One region of the Undibacterium sp. TJN19 genome, then DNA from elsewhere that is predicted to be linked to it. Evidence: predicted binding sites of a transcription regulator. Region 1 holds the regulator's gene; each other region holds the start of a gene.
The links. Region 1 encodes sigma-54, which starts transcription at its own class of promoters, with help from an activator protein. Its sites were predicted from a motif close to TGGCANGNAANCTGCTTT; they were not measured.

Region 1 (4,248 bases):
AATTCAACCAGCGGCAAGCATGTCGATGGCGATGGTCGTGTCAAAATAATTTTGCATCCAAAAACTGAAAAACAGGCCAATTAAGATGACGGCAATTGCTAGTACGCTGCTCGTCAAAGGGCTGCAAAAACGCTATGGCGCGCGCCAGGTAGTACGTGACGTATCGCTACAAGTGAAAAGCGGCGAAGTCGTTGGCCTGCTCGGCCCGAACGGTGCGGGCAAAACAACTTCTTTCTACATGATCGTTGGCCTGGTGCCATCGGACGCAGGTGACATCACGATAGATGCTGTCAATATATCTCAGTTACCCATCCATCAAAGGGCGGTGCTGGGCTTGTCATATTTGCCGCAGGAAGCTTCAGTATTTCGCAAGCTGACAGTCGAAGACAATATCCGCGCTGTTCTGGAATTACAGAAAAATGCCCACGGAAAATTTCTTTCGACCAAAGAAATCGATGAACGTCTCGATGCCCTGCTGGCGGATTTACAGATTGAAAAAATTCGTGAAAGCCAGGCCTTGTCGCTATCTGGCGGTGAGCGCCGTCGTGTGGAAATCGCACGTGCGCTGGCGACCAATCCCCGCTTTGTTTTGCTCGACGAACCCTTTGCCGGGGTCGACCCGATTGCCGTCATCGAAATCCAGCGCATTGTGCGCTTTTTGAAAGAACGTGGCATCGGCGTGCTGATCACCGATCACAATGTGCGTGAAACCCTGGGCATTTGCGATCATGCCTACATCATCAATCAGGGTGCTGTACTGGCAAGTGGCAAACCCGACGACATCATACAAAATGAATCCGTGCGGCGCGTCTATCTGGGGGAACACTTCCGGATGTGACGGGAATCATCATGAAACAAAGCCTGCAACTACGTACTTCCCAGCATCTGGCATTAACGCCCCAACTGCAACAATCGATACGGTTATTGCAGCTCTCCACTTTGGAATTACATCAGGAACTGGAAACCCTGCTGACAGAAAACCCCTTGCTTGAGCGTGTCGATGACCCGCTTGACCATGCTGTACGTCTGTTGGCCGATGGTGCCATCAACACCAGCAGCAGTGCCGCGGATGCCGGCATGGAAGCGCCAGCCATACGCGAAGAAGCAGCCGCAAGCACAGAGCAAAACCAGGAAGCTGAAGCCCCTGCCAGCAATGACACCATGAGCACCAATGAAGACGACTGGAGCTTCGATGATGGTCACCATGGCGCAGCAGCCAGCGATGATGAAGATGGCCGCCCACAACTGGGCGCAGCGCAAACTACCTTGCGCGAACACCTGCTGGAGCAAATGCGCCTGAACCTGCGCGAGCCACGCGACCGTGCGCTGGTAGAGCTGATGATCGATGCACTCGACAGCAATGGTTATCTGACTGAAACCCTGGATGAAATCCATGCCAGTTTGCCATTGGAATTGTGCATAGAACCGGAAGAGCTGGCCTTCGCGCTCAACATGCTGCAAAGCTTTGACCCGGCAGGTGTGGGTGCGCGCAGCCCGGCAGAGTGCCTGGCCTTGCAAATCAGGCGCCTGCCCAGGATTGCTTTCGTGACACGCCGCCTTGCACTAAATATTGTTGAGACACAACTCACTTTATTTGCACAACGGGATTTCACGAAATTAAAGAAAATACTGGACTGCGATGATGAAGATTTGCGCGATGCACAAACTGTCATCAGGCAATGCAAACCCCGGCCAGGTATCGCCTTTACTGCCGATGATTCAGACTATGTCGTGCCCGATGTCATCGTCAGAAAGTCAGGGAATGGCTGGCAGGTGCTCTTGAATCAGGATGTAATGCCAAAGTTGCGCGTCAGCAGCATGTACGCCAACATCATGAAACAAAACCGCGGTGAAAGTGGACTTGGTTCACAATTGCAGGAAGCGCGCTGGCTCATCAAGAACATGCGGCAACGTTTTGATACCATTTTGCGCGTTGCACAAGCGATAGTTGAAAGACAACGTAACTTTTTCACCCACGGTGCAGTTGCCATGCGCCCCCTTGTTTTGCGCGAAATTGCTGATACACTAGGATTACACGAGAGCACTATCTCACGTGTAACAACCCAAAAATACATGCTGACCCCACATGGCATGTTTGAGTTGAAGTATTTTTTCGGCAGCCACGTCGCGACGGAAACAGGGGGAGAAGCATCTTCCACCGCGATACGGGCACTCATCAAGCAATTGATAGGAGCAGAAGACCAGAAAAGCCCACTCTCTGATAGCAAAATTGCAGACATGCTGGGTGAACAGGGCATGGTAATTGCCCGACGGACAGTTGCCAAATACCGTGAAGCCCTCAAAATCCCCCCAGTGAGCCTGCGTAAATCTTTGTAAGTAGTCCTTGTAATCACGGTTTGAATTGCTATATATGATTTAGCTCAATGTTATTTGAACGCAAAGAGCTTTTCGTAATGGCAAGCAACATCACTATAGGAGCACAGTATGAATCTCACAATCAGTGGACATCACGTCGAAGTAACTCCTGCAATTCGTGAATATGTACATACCAAGTTAGAGCGCATCAGGCGGCATTTCGACCAGGTCATTGATATCGCCGTCATCCTGACGGTGGACAAGCTCCGGGAAAAGGAAAAAAGGCACAAAGCAGACATTAATTTGCATATCAGCGGTAAAGATATCCATGTTGAAAGTCTGGCACACGATCTCTATGCAGCGATTGATACGCTGGTCGATAAACTCGATCGCCAGGTCATCAAACATAAAGATAAAATACAAAGTCACCAGCACGATGCGATCAAGCACATACCTGATCCGGCGTCAGCCCAAGACGTGTAAGCCATAGCCCTGATCGGGCTGATGGCATCCAAAACAAGGACGCGAAAGGCGTCCTTTTTGTTTTCTTGAGACCTTATTGATGCTTTATTGACTCATCGTTGAGCCGTCACCAAGCATGGCAAAGTCATCATTTATATACATTATTCATGTTGACTGAGTCATTGATTAGCGCCAGACAATCCGTCGCATTCGCACAATCAGAAAATTTCTTTGCGCTATTTCTGCATATGCTTATACATCTAGTGACGTGCACTGCCTGCAAAGTTAGAATAACAGCTTCGTCCCTTACCCTGCATAGCGAATCACCATGAGCGAATTTGTACTCACTTCCGTCAAGAACCATATAGGCTTCATCACACTCGACAGACCCAAGGCGCTGAACTCGCTATCGCTGGACATGGTGCGGGCGCTGACCACGACCCTGCTGGCATGGCAAAACGACGCCAGCGTACGTGCGGTGTTTATTCATAGCAGCAGCGAAAAGGCTTTTTGCGCCGGTGGCGATATCCGTTTCTTTTATGATGTGGGCACGGCAACACCCAAGGGTGATTCTGCCCTGCTGGAAGATTTTTTCACTGAAGAATACGCTTTAAATCATTTGATTCATTTTTACCCAAAACCCTATATCGCCCTGATGAATGGCGTGGTCATGGGTGGTGGCATGGGCATCGCCCAGGCGGGTGAAGACTGCCGTCTGCGCATCGTCACCGAACGCACCAAGATGGCCATGCCGGAAGTGAATATCGGCCTGTTCCCGGATGTTGGCGGGGGTTATTTCCTGTCGCAGGCCCCGGGCGAGCTGGGCACCTATCTGGGATTGTCAGGTGAAATCATTACGGCAGCTGATGCCTTATACGCTGATCTGGCAGATGTCTTTGTACCGACATCCGGGATACCGGCTTTACTGGGTTTGCTGGAGCAGACAGATGCCGCGGATATACGTGTGGCCATACGTGAATTTGCTGCACCGTTCACAGCACAAATACAGCCAGAGAACAGCAAACTGGCAATACAGAGAGATGTGATAGACCAGGATTTCAATGGTAATAGCGTTAAGGCCATCTGCGAAAAGCTGCAAGAAAATAATGCCGAATTTGCACAACAGACCCTGGCGGTGATGCAGAAGCGCTCTCCCTTGCTGATGTCAGTCACGCTGGAGCAGTTGCGCCGCAGTGCTGCCATGTCAGTCTCTGACTGCCTGCGCATGGAAAGAAATATGGTACGCCATTGTTTCAAACATGGTGAGGTACTGGAAGGCATACGCGCTCTGGTGGTAGACAAAGACAATACGCCACGCTGGTCGCCAGCAACATTGGTAGAAGTCAGTGCAGAACAGATAGCCGGTTTCTTTGCTGAGGTATGGCCAGCACATGCGCACCCTTTGCGTCATCTGGCTGGCTAGGTAGCCATACCGGCAATACAGGCAATACAGACATTCATACCGCCGTC
Region 2 (4,248 bases), on a different contig from region 1:
GCAAGTCAGACAGCAGGCTGAGGTGGCTGAGCCGTGAAGCTTCTTGTGCATCGGTATACCAGGCCGAAGCGCTGGCGCTACGTTTGGCTGCATACAGGGCCACTTCGGCATTGCGTATCAGCGTCATCAATGGCAAAGGTGTATCGGTTGTCATTGCCAGGCCCACCACCAGGCTGACATCAACTGAATGCTGACCACATCTGACCGGGTCTGCCATGGATTGACTGATGCGATGAAGCAGGTCTTCCATCTTGCTTTTTGAGCTGTTGAAACAGAGTATGGCGAAAGCACCGCCAGCCAGCCTGGCCAGCCAGGGTTGTTGCCCGTTCTGATCACTGGCAAGCACGGCCTTCAAACGCAGGGCAACATCGGAGATGACGGTGTCGCCAGTGTCAAAACCCAGGGTTTCATTGATGCTTTTCAGGCGCGCCAGATCCATCAGTATCAGGCCCTGGTGCGGTTGGCCCTTGCCCTCATGGGTCTTCAGCAAAAACGTGCGGTTTGGCAAATCGGTCAAGGGGTCGTAATAGGCAAGGTGTTCAACCGCCTGCTCGCGTATGCCGATGGCCGTCGCCATATTGTTGAGTGCTTCACCAACACGCGCAACTTCTTCTGTCTTGCTGGGAATAAAACGGGTCTTGTAATCACCGTTGGCGATTTGCAGGGCACTGGCTTCCAGTCTTGCCAGTGGCCTGACGACACTGCGCGTGGTCAGCCATGCCAGTACGGCTGCCAGCAATACCGCAAATACAGAGAGCACGACAACCATCATGCCGGTGTGTTCAAAATCTTGTTGCGCTTCAGCCTGGTGTAGCTGTATCAGTTTTTGCTCGCGGCTGAGGAAGTTTTTTGATTCCTGTAACAAAGCGGCCAGTGCAGGCTGTACCTGTTTCAGGAAGGTCGATTTTGCTGCGTCCTGGCCTTCGTCTTCCAGTTGGTTGACGGTGGCAATATAATTGGCAAGATAGATGCTGTGTTTTTCTTTCAGCAGTTTCAGCGTTTGCAACTGCTCAGGGTCGCTTAAAGTCGTTTCCAGCGAAGCGATCAGCCTGACGATCTGGCGGTTTTTTTCATCGACTGCGGTGTATTCGGGAACACGTTGCTCGTAAGGAACAGTCAATAGCTGAAGCAGGGCGCGCCCGACGTTCTCGGTGGAAAGACTGAGCTCTTGCACATACAACAGGCTTTGCATTTCATTGCGAGCGAATTTTTCGCTCAGCATGGTCATTTTCTGTATCTGTGAAATTGGTAAAAACAACACAATACTAAACAAGAACAGTAACAAACCATAGCTGAGTGCCAGTCGCACGCCGATGCGACGCAAGCGCAAAAAGTGAATCAGTCTATTGAAGCTATTGCGCATAGTGATGGCGGTCCGGTTTGACGTGGTAGGTATTAACTTCAAGTATACGATGATGCATAGCTTAAGTGGCAACTTAGTGGCTGATAAGCGGCTGATAAGTGGCCGATAAGTGGCCAATAAGTCGCTGCTAAGTAGTTGCTCAATGCTTACTGTATCAACATATCTCAGTTAATGTTAATACACTATTAATTACGAGGACAAGACTATTTGTCTTCTGTTGCCGGGCTAAAACAAAAAGTAAGAAAGTTGTGCGAAAAATCGAACTTTATGGTGCAGCGCACTGAAATGGTCTGAATGTTGATGTGATCAAGGCAGTGCCATAACAGATTTTGAAAGCACTGCGACATCAAGTGGCATTGTCCATCTGCTGGCTGATGAATAATCAGTTTTTCGATATTAAAACCATATTTATGCAAAGTCAAAATGGTGCGGACTTATTAAAATCCTGTTGCTTCTATTGTGGCGCTTGCTAACTGGCATTGCTCTTGCTTAGTGACTGTGCAAATATGTAAAGGAGCGGCCATGAAGAAGTTAAAGCTTGTGATGGTAGGGAATGGTATGGCAGGTGTACGTACCCTGGAAGAGTTGATCAAGATTGCTCCCGACCTGTATGACATTACCGTTTTTGGTGCAGAACCTTACGCCAATTACAACCGCATTCTATTGTCACCGGTGCTGGCGGGTGAACAAACCATCAAGGACATCATGCTCAATGATGTCGACTGGTATGAAGAAAATAATATCACCCTGCATCTCGGTAAAAAAATCACCAAAATTGACCGCTACAGGCGCATCGTAATTGCCGAAGACGGCACAGAGACTGAATATGATCGTCTGTTGCTGGCGACCGGATCCACACCTTTCATGCTGCCGGTTCCCGGCAAAGACCTCAAGGGTGTCATTGCCTACCGTGATATTCATGACACCAATGCCATGATCGCCGCCGCGCAAGAACATACGCATGCCGTTGTCATCGGCGGGGGGCTGCTGGGCCTGGAAGCTGCCAATGGATTGAAAATGCGTGGCATGAGCGTCTCTGTAGTGCATTTGCCGGGCTGGTTGATGGAACGCCAGCTTGACCCTGTCGCGGGCAAGATGCTGCAAAAATCGCTGGAAGACCGTGGCCTGAACTTTTTGCTGGAAAAAAATACCGAAGCCATCATCGGTGATGATGCCGGTCATGTCAAAGCCATACGCTTTACCGACGGACTGGAGATACCGGCACAATTGATTGTCATGGCTGTGGGCATACGCCCGAACACGGCATTGGCAGAGTCTGCTGGTCTGTACTGCAATCGCGGCATTACCGTCAATGACACCATGCAGACTTATGACCCGCGCATTTATTCAGTCGGCGAATGCGTGAACCATCGTGGCACGGTTTATGGCCTGGTTGCTCCTTTGTTTGAAATGGCCAAGGTCTGTGCCAATCATCTGGCCAATTTTGGCATAGGTCGTTACCAGGGCTCAGTCACTTCCACCAAACTCAAAGTGACTGGCATCGATCTGTTTTCTGCCGGTGAATTCATGGGCGGTAAAGATACCGAAGAAATCATTCTGTCCGACCCCATAGGCGGTGTTTACAAGAAGCTGGTGGTGAAAGACGACAAACTCATCGGTGCGTGCCTGTATGGTGACACCGTCGATGGCAGCTGGTATTTCAAACTGCTGCGTGAAGGCAAGAACATTTCTGAAATCCGCGACTCTTTGATGTTTGGTGAATCGAATACCGGTGATGTCGGTCATGAGGGGCATACCAAAGCTGCCGCCATGCCGGATGAAGCCGAAGTCTGCGGCTGTAATGGCGTCTGTAAAGGTACCATCGTCAAGGCCATCAAGGAAAAAGGTCTGTTCACGCTGGACGATGTGCGCAAGCATACCAAGGCATCAGCGTCCTGCGGTTCCTGTACTGGCCTGGTGGAACAGATCATCATGTTTACTGCCGGCGGTGATTATTCCACCGCATCCAAGGTCAAGCCCATGTGTGCTTGTACTGATCATAGCCATCAGCAGGTGCGTGAGGCGATCAAGCTTAATAAATTACTGACTGTGGCAGGCGTGCAGGAATTCATGGAGTGGCGCACCCCGAACGGTTGTTCGAGCTGTCGTCCGGCACTTAATTATTACCTGATCTCGACCTGGCCGCGTGAAGCGAAGGATGATCCGCAATCGCGTTATATCAATGAACGCTCACATGCGAACATCCAGAAAGACGGTACTTATTCTGTCATCCCGCGCATGTGGGGTGGTGAGACAAATTCTTCCGAATTGCGGCGGATTGCTGATGTGGTTGATAAATTCAAGATACCGACCGTCAAAGTAACCGGTGGTCAGCGCATCGATTTGCTGGGTGTGAAAAAAGAAGATTTGCGCGCCGTATGGCAAGACCTGGGTATGCCTTCTGGCCTGGCATATGCCAAAGGTTTGCGTACCGTAAAAACCTGTGTGGGCAGTGAATGGTGTCGTTTCGGAACGCAAAATTCCACTCTCATGGGCCAGCAACTGGAACGTGAGCTGGCACGCATGTATGCGCCGCATAAAGTCAAGCTGGCGGTATCTGGGTGCCCGCGTAATTGTGCCGAAGCAGGTATCAAGGATGTCGGCGTCATCGGTGTTGATTCAGGCTGGGAAATTTATGTCGGTGGTAATGGTGGTATCAAAACCGAAGTGGCACAGTTCTTTGTCAAACTGAAGACGCATGAAGAAGTGATGGAACATGCAGGCGCTTTCCTGCAGCTATACCGCGAAGAAGGCTGGTACCTGGAACGCACCGTGCATTACCTCGCCCGTGTTGGTCTTGACCATGCGAAGAAAATTATCCTGGAAGATCACGAGCGTCGCAAAGACCTGTATCAGCGTCTGCTGTTTGCATTGGAAGGTGAGTC
Region 3 (4,248 bases), on a different contig from region 1:
CGCAAACACAAGGCAGAATTTTCCGAGCACCCCTATGCGTATGAAGAACATGGCGGCACGGGCGTGTCCGCACGTGAGCTGGGTGTGGATGAGCACCATGTCGTTAAAACCCTGGTCATGCAGGACGAGGCAGCCAAGCCCATGATCGTGCTCATGCATGGCGACCGCAAGGTATCAACCAAAAACCTGGCAAGGCAAATTGCCTGCAAATCGGTAGAGCCCTGCAAGCCTGAAAATGCGCAAAAGCATTCAGGTTACCTGGTTGGTGGGACTTCGCCGTTTGGCACCAAAAAAGCCATGCCTATCTATGTAGAACGTAGCATACTGGATTTACCAAAAATTTATATCAACGGCGGGCAACGTGGTTACCTGATCGGCATTGCGCCGGAATTGCTGATCAGCCTGCTGCAGGCACATGCCGTAGACTGCGCTATGGATGAATAATCGCCTACATCGTCTAGAATAGACAAATCAAAAAATCACATTGGGGTGTTACCCCTGGCTGAGGGAAGTTTTTTCCTCTGAAATAAAGAATAAGGAAAAAGATGAATACAATTCTGGCTGCCATCGCCGCCTATCTGATCGGTTCACTGTCGTTTGCGGTAGTGGTAAGCAAGCTGTTTGGTCTGGCTGATCCGCGCACTTATGGATCGAAAAACCCGGGGGCGACCAATGTTTTACGCAGTGGTAACAAGGCGGCAGCCGTGCTGACCTTATTGGGTGATGCCGTCAAGGGCTGGTTCGCAGTCTGGCTGGCGATGACCTACGCAACGCAATTTCAACTGGACGATGGCAGTATCGCAATTGTTGCGCTGGCTGTTTTTCTTGGGCATTTGTGGCCAGTGTTTTTCAAATTTGTTGGCGGCAAAGGGGTGGCGACTGCTGCTGGCGTCCTGATCGGCATTAATATCTGGTTAGGTGTAGCGACGCTGGTGACCTGGATGGTGGTGGCGTTCGCATTCCGTTATTCTTCATTGGCGGCGCTGATCGCGGCGATCTTTGCGCCCTTGTACTATGGGTTTTTGTTCGGGCCAGATGTCAAACTGCTTGCCGTTTTTATCATGAGTGGTCTGCTGGTTTATCGCCATCGCCAAAATATAGCGAATTTGATGAATGGCAAAGAAAGCCGCCTGGGCAGCAAGAAAGACGTTCAGGCAGGCAGCAAGAAAAAATAGTGATCGGCAAATGACAAATAAGTCTGCGTAAGCCTGCATGTTTGTCATTTGCTACTGACACTGACTCTGACATTGCTATTATCAGTCCAGCGCCAGGTGTGGAAGTGATATCTGAATCGTGTCAGGCAGCAACGAGCTCCTGCAAGGGCCAGCGTGGCCTGACATTAAAGCCATAATCCCGCGTTGCCAGTGCGGGATTTTTTTTCAGCCGCATGGCGCCTGCAAAGGCGATCATCGCGCCATTGTCGGTACAGAATTCCAGTTCCGGGTAATACACTTGAAAGCGTTTCTTTGCTGCAGCGGCATTGAGCGATGCGCGTAACTGCTGGTTGGCACCGACGCCACCAGCAATTACCAGGCGTTTCAAGCCGCTTTCCTTGATCGCTGTCAGGCATTTCGCCGTCAACACGTCAACGATGGCGTCAACAAAGCAGCGGGCAATATTGGCTTTATCCTGTTCACAGATATTAGCCGGATGATTTTTTACTACTGTCAGCACTGCGGTTTTGAGACCAGAGAAACTGAAGTTCAGGTCTTTTGAATGCAGCATGGGGCGCGGGAATTTATAAGCGGCAGAGTCACCAAATTCTGCCATTCTTGAAATGGCCGGGCCACCAGGGTAAGACAGTCCCAGTAATTTGGCTGATTTATCGAAGGCTTCGCCTGCCGCATCGTCCAGTGTTTCACCCAATAACTGATAACGCCCCACTCCATCGACGCGCATCAATTGGGTATGGCCCCCTGACACCAGCAAGGCGATGAAGGGGAATTCCGGCGGCTGGCTGGCCAGCAAGGGTGATAGCAGATGGCCTTCCAGGTGATGCACACCCAATACCGGAATATCCAGTGCCATGCCGAGACCGCAAGCCACGGATGCGCCTACCAGCAGCGCACCTGCCAGGCCTGGCCCCTGGGTATAGGCAATTGCGTCTATCTGTTTCTTGCCCAGATTGGCCTTGCCTAATACTTCAGTCAGCAAGGGCAGGGCGCGACGAATGTGGTCACGTGATGCCAGTTCAGGCACAACGCCACCGTATTCCTGATGCATGGCGATTTGTGAATGCAGGGCATGTGACAACAGACCACGCTCCGTGTCATACAAGGCCAGGCCGGTTTCATCGCAGGAAGATTCAACGCCGAGAACTATCATGTAAATTTCTAAATTGGATGGATTAAAGGCAGGTAAGCTGGTGATGTATCGCTTGAAAATAGCAAGCCGATAACAAATAGTTTGCCTTCATCCAGAAAAACTGGATTGGTGCGAATCTTGCTACAGTTCGCATAACGAGATTATATCTGGCCTTGCCCACAAATGCGCAGCAAACCGAATAGTGATAATGCGATAAGACCACCATCACAAAGCCTGCGGATTGTGGTGGTGAATACGGTTATCCAGACTGAAGACGAATTGCAAGAGCATGCTCAGGCGCAACTGGCACGTTCACGCGCCTTGCGCATAGGCTTGCTGCAGGCAGGTTATAACATCATCGCCGTGATTCCGGGTGATCTGTACATGAGTGAGCGCATAGCACAGATGCAGCCCGACATGATCATTATTGACGCCGAATCTGATTCCCGCGATGTACTCGAACACATGGTTTTGTTGACACGTGATGCGCCACGCCCCATCGTTTTGTTCACGGAAGATGGTAACCAGTCACATATGGTGGCTGCCATGGAAGCCGGTGTTTCGGCCTATGTTGTGGCTGGGTTGCAGTCTGAACGTATCAAGCCAGTGCTCGATGTTGCCATGGCCCGTTTCAATGCTGATCAGAAACTGCGCACAGAATTATCGGATACCAGGGCCAAGTTGCAAGAACGCAAAACCATAGAGCGCGCCAAAGGTTTGTTAATGGAGCGTCATCACTTGTCAGAAAATGAGGCTTACCAAAGAATGCGCAGGCAGGCGATGGAAAAAAATCTGAAACTGGTAGATCTGGCGCAACGCATACTGGACGTCGCGGATTTGCTGGGGGCTTAAGCCCAGACTTGTGCGTGTAATTGGTGCGCCGCGTCATTGCGGTGCGAAAAACATCGCCGTTTTCTTTTTTATCGTGCTTCTTACCTGACCATGCGCGCGCGAAATGATATGGCACGGCAATTGCTAGGCTAAAAGAAAGTACCAAAGCTGGTACGTAAGAAAAAGTGAGCCTGACTAACGGCGGTCACCTCACCAGACAAAGGTGTCTTTCCACACGGTTTTCCGGCGTGGGATGACGCCTTTTTTCATTGCAGAAGTTAATACCTAAGCTGGAGTGCAGACATGACGAATCAGGAACCATCTACCAAGCTAGCTAACCTTGTCAATGCGCAGGAAGATCATGAACCGAATTTCAAACGTCGTAGTTTCTTGCAAAGTGCCGCAGTGGCAACGGGGGCAGGCATCATGGGGTTGAATACAGGTGGGGTCTGGGCAGCTGGATCAGACAAGCCAGAAAAAGAAGAAGTCCATATTGGCTTTATTCCGCTGACTGATTGTGCGTCAGTGGTGATGGCGTCGGTGCTGGGCTTTGATAAAAAATACGGCATCAAGATTATTCCTTCCAAAGAATCATCTTGGGCCAGTGTGCGCGACAAGCTGGTCAATGGTGAGCTCGATGCTGCTCATGTGTTGTACGGCCTGATTTATGGTGTGCAACTGGGTGTCGGTGGCAATAAAAAAGACATGGCCGTTTTAATGACACTCAACAACAACGGCCAAGCAATTACCTTGTCTAAAAAGCTGGCCGACAAGGGGGCAGTCGATGGTGCAGGTCTGGCAAAGCTGATGCAGACCGACAAGCGCGAATACACATTTGCCCAGACTTTTCCGACCGGTACCCATGCGATGTGGTTGTATTACTGGCTCGCTGCGCACGGCATCAACCCCATGAAAGATGCCAAGGTGATCACCGTACCACCGCCGCAAATGGTGGCGAATATGCGCGTTGGCAATATGGATGGCTATTGTGTGGGTGAACCATGGAACCACCGTGCGATTGCTGATGGCATAGGCATCACCGCCGCAACCACGCAAGACATCTGGAAAGACCATCCAGAAAAAGTGCTGGGTACCACTGCAGAATTTGCACAG

Region 2: the regulator sigma-54 is predicted to act here: its motif matches at 1,838-1,855, upstream of nirB (nitrite reductase large subunit NirB).
Region 3: the regulator sigma-54 is predicted to act here: its motif matches at 2,432-2,449, upstream of ACO0LH_RS16410 (ANTAR domain-containing response regulator).

What each region holds. Positions count from the first base shown of each region.
Region 1 covers NZ_JBMPPL010000001.1:686,850-691,097, forward strand. Annotated here, with positions in the region: gene lptA (lipopolysaccharide transport periplasmic protein LptA) at 1-84, shown strand, start outside; gene lptB (LPS export ABC transporter ATP-binding protein) at 86-838, shown strand; gene ACO0LH_RS03220 (RNA polymerase factor sigma-54) at 850-2,337, shown strand; gene hpf (ribosome hibernation-promoting factor, HPF/YfiA family) at 2,446-2,799, shown strand; gene ACO0LH_RS03230 (enoyl-CoA hydratase/isomerase family protein) at 3,107-4,201, shown strand.
Region 2 covers NZ_JBMPPL010000005.1:118,657-122,904, reverse strand. Annotated here, with positions in the region: gene ACO0LH_RS15725 (EAL domain-containing protein) at 1-1,363, opposite strand, end outside; gene nirB (nitrite reductase large subunit NirB) at 1,886-4,248, shown strand, end outside.
Region 3 covers NZ_JBMPPL010000005.1:290,215-294,462, reverse strand. Annotated here, with positions in the region: gene ybaK (Cys-tRNA(Pro) deacylase) at 1-444, shown strand, start outside; gene plsY (glycerol-3-phosphate 1-O-acyltransferase PlsY) at 546-1,175, shown strand; gene tsaD (tRNA (adenosine(37)-N6)-threonylcarbamoyltransferase complex transferase subunit TsaD) at 1,297-2,325, opposite strand; gene ACO0LH_RS16410 (ANTAR domain-containing response regulator) at 2,488-3,156, shown strand; gene ACO0LH_RS16405 (CmpA/NrtA family ABC transporter substrate-binding protein) at 3,562-4,248, shown strand, end outside.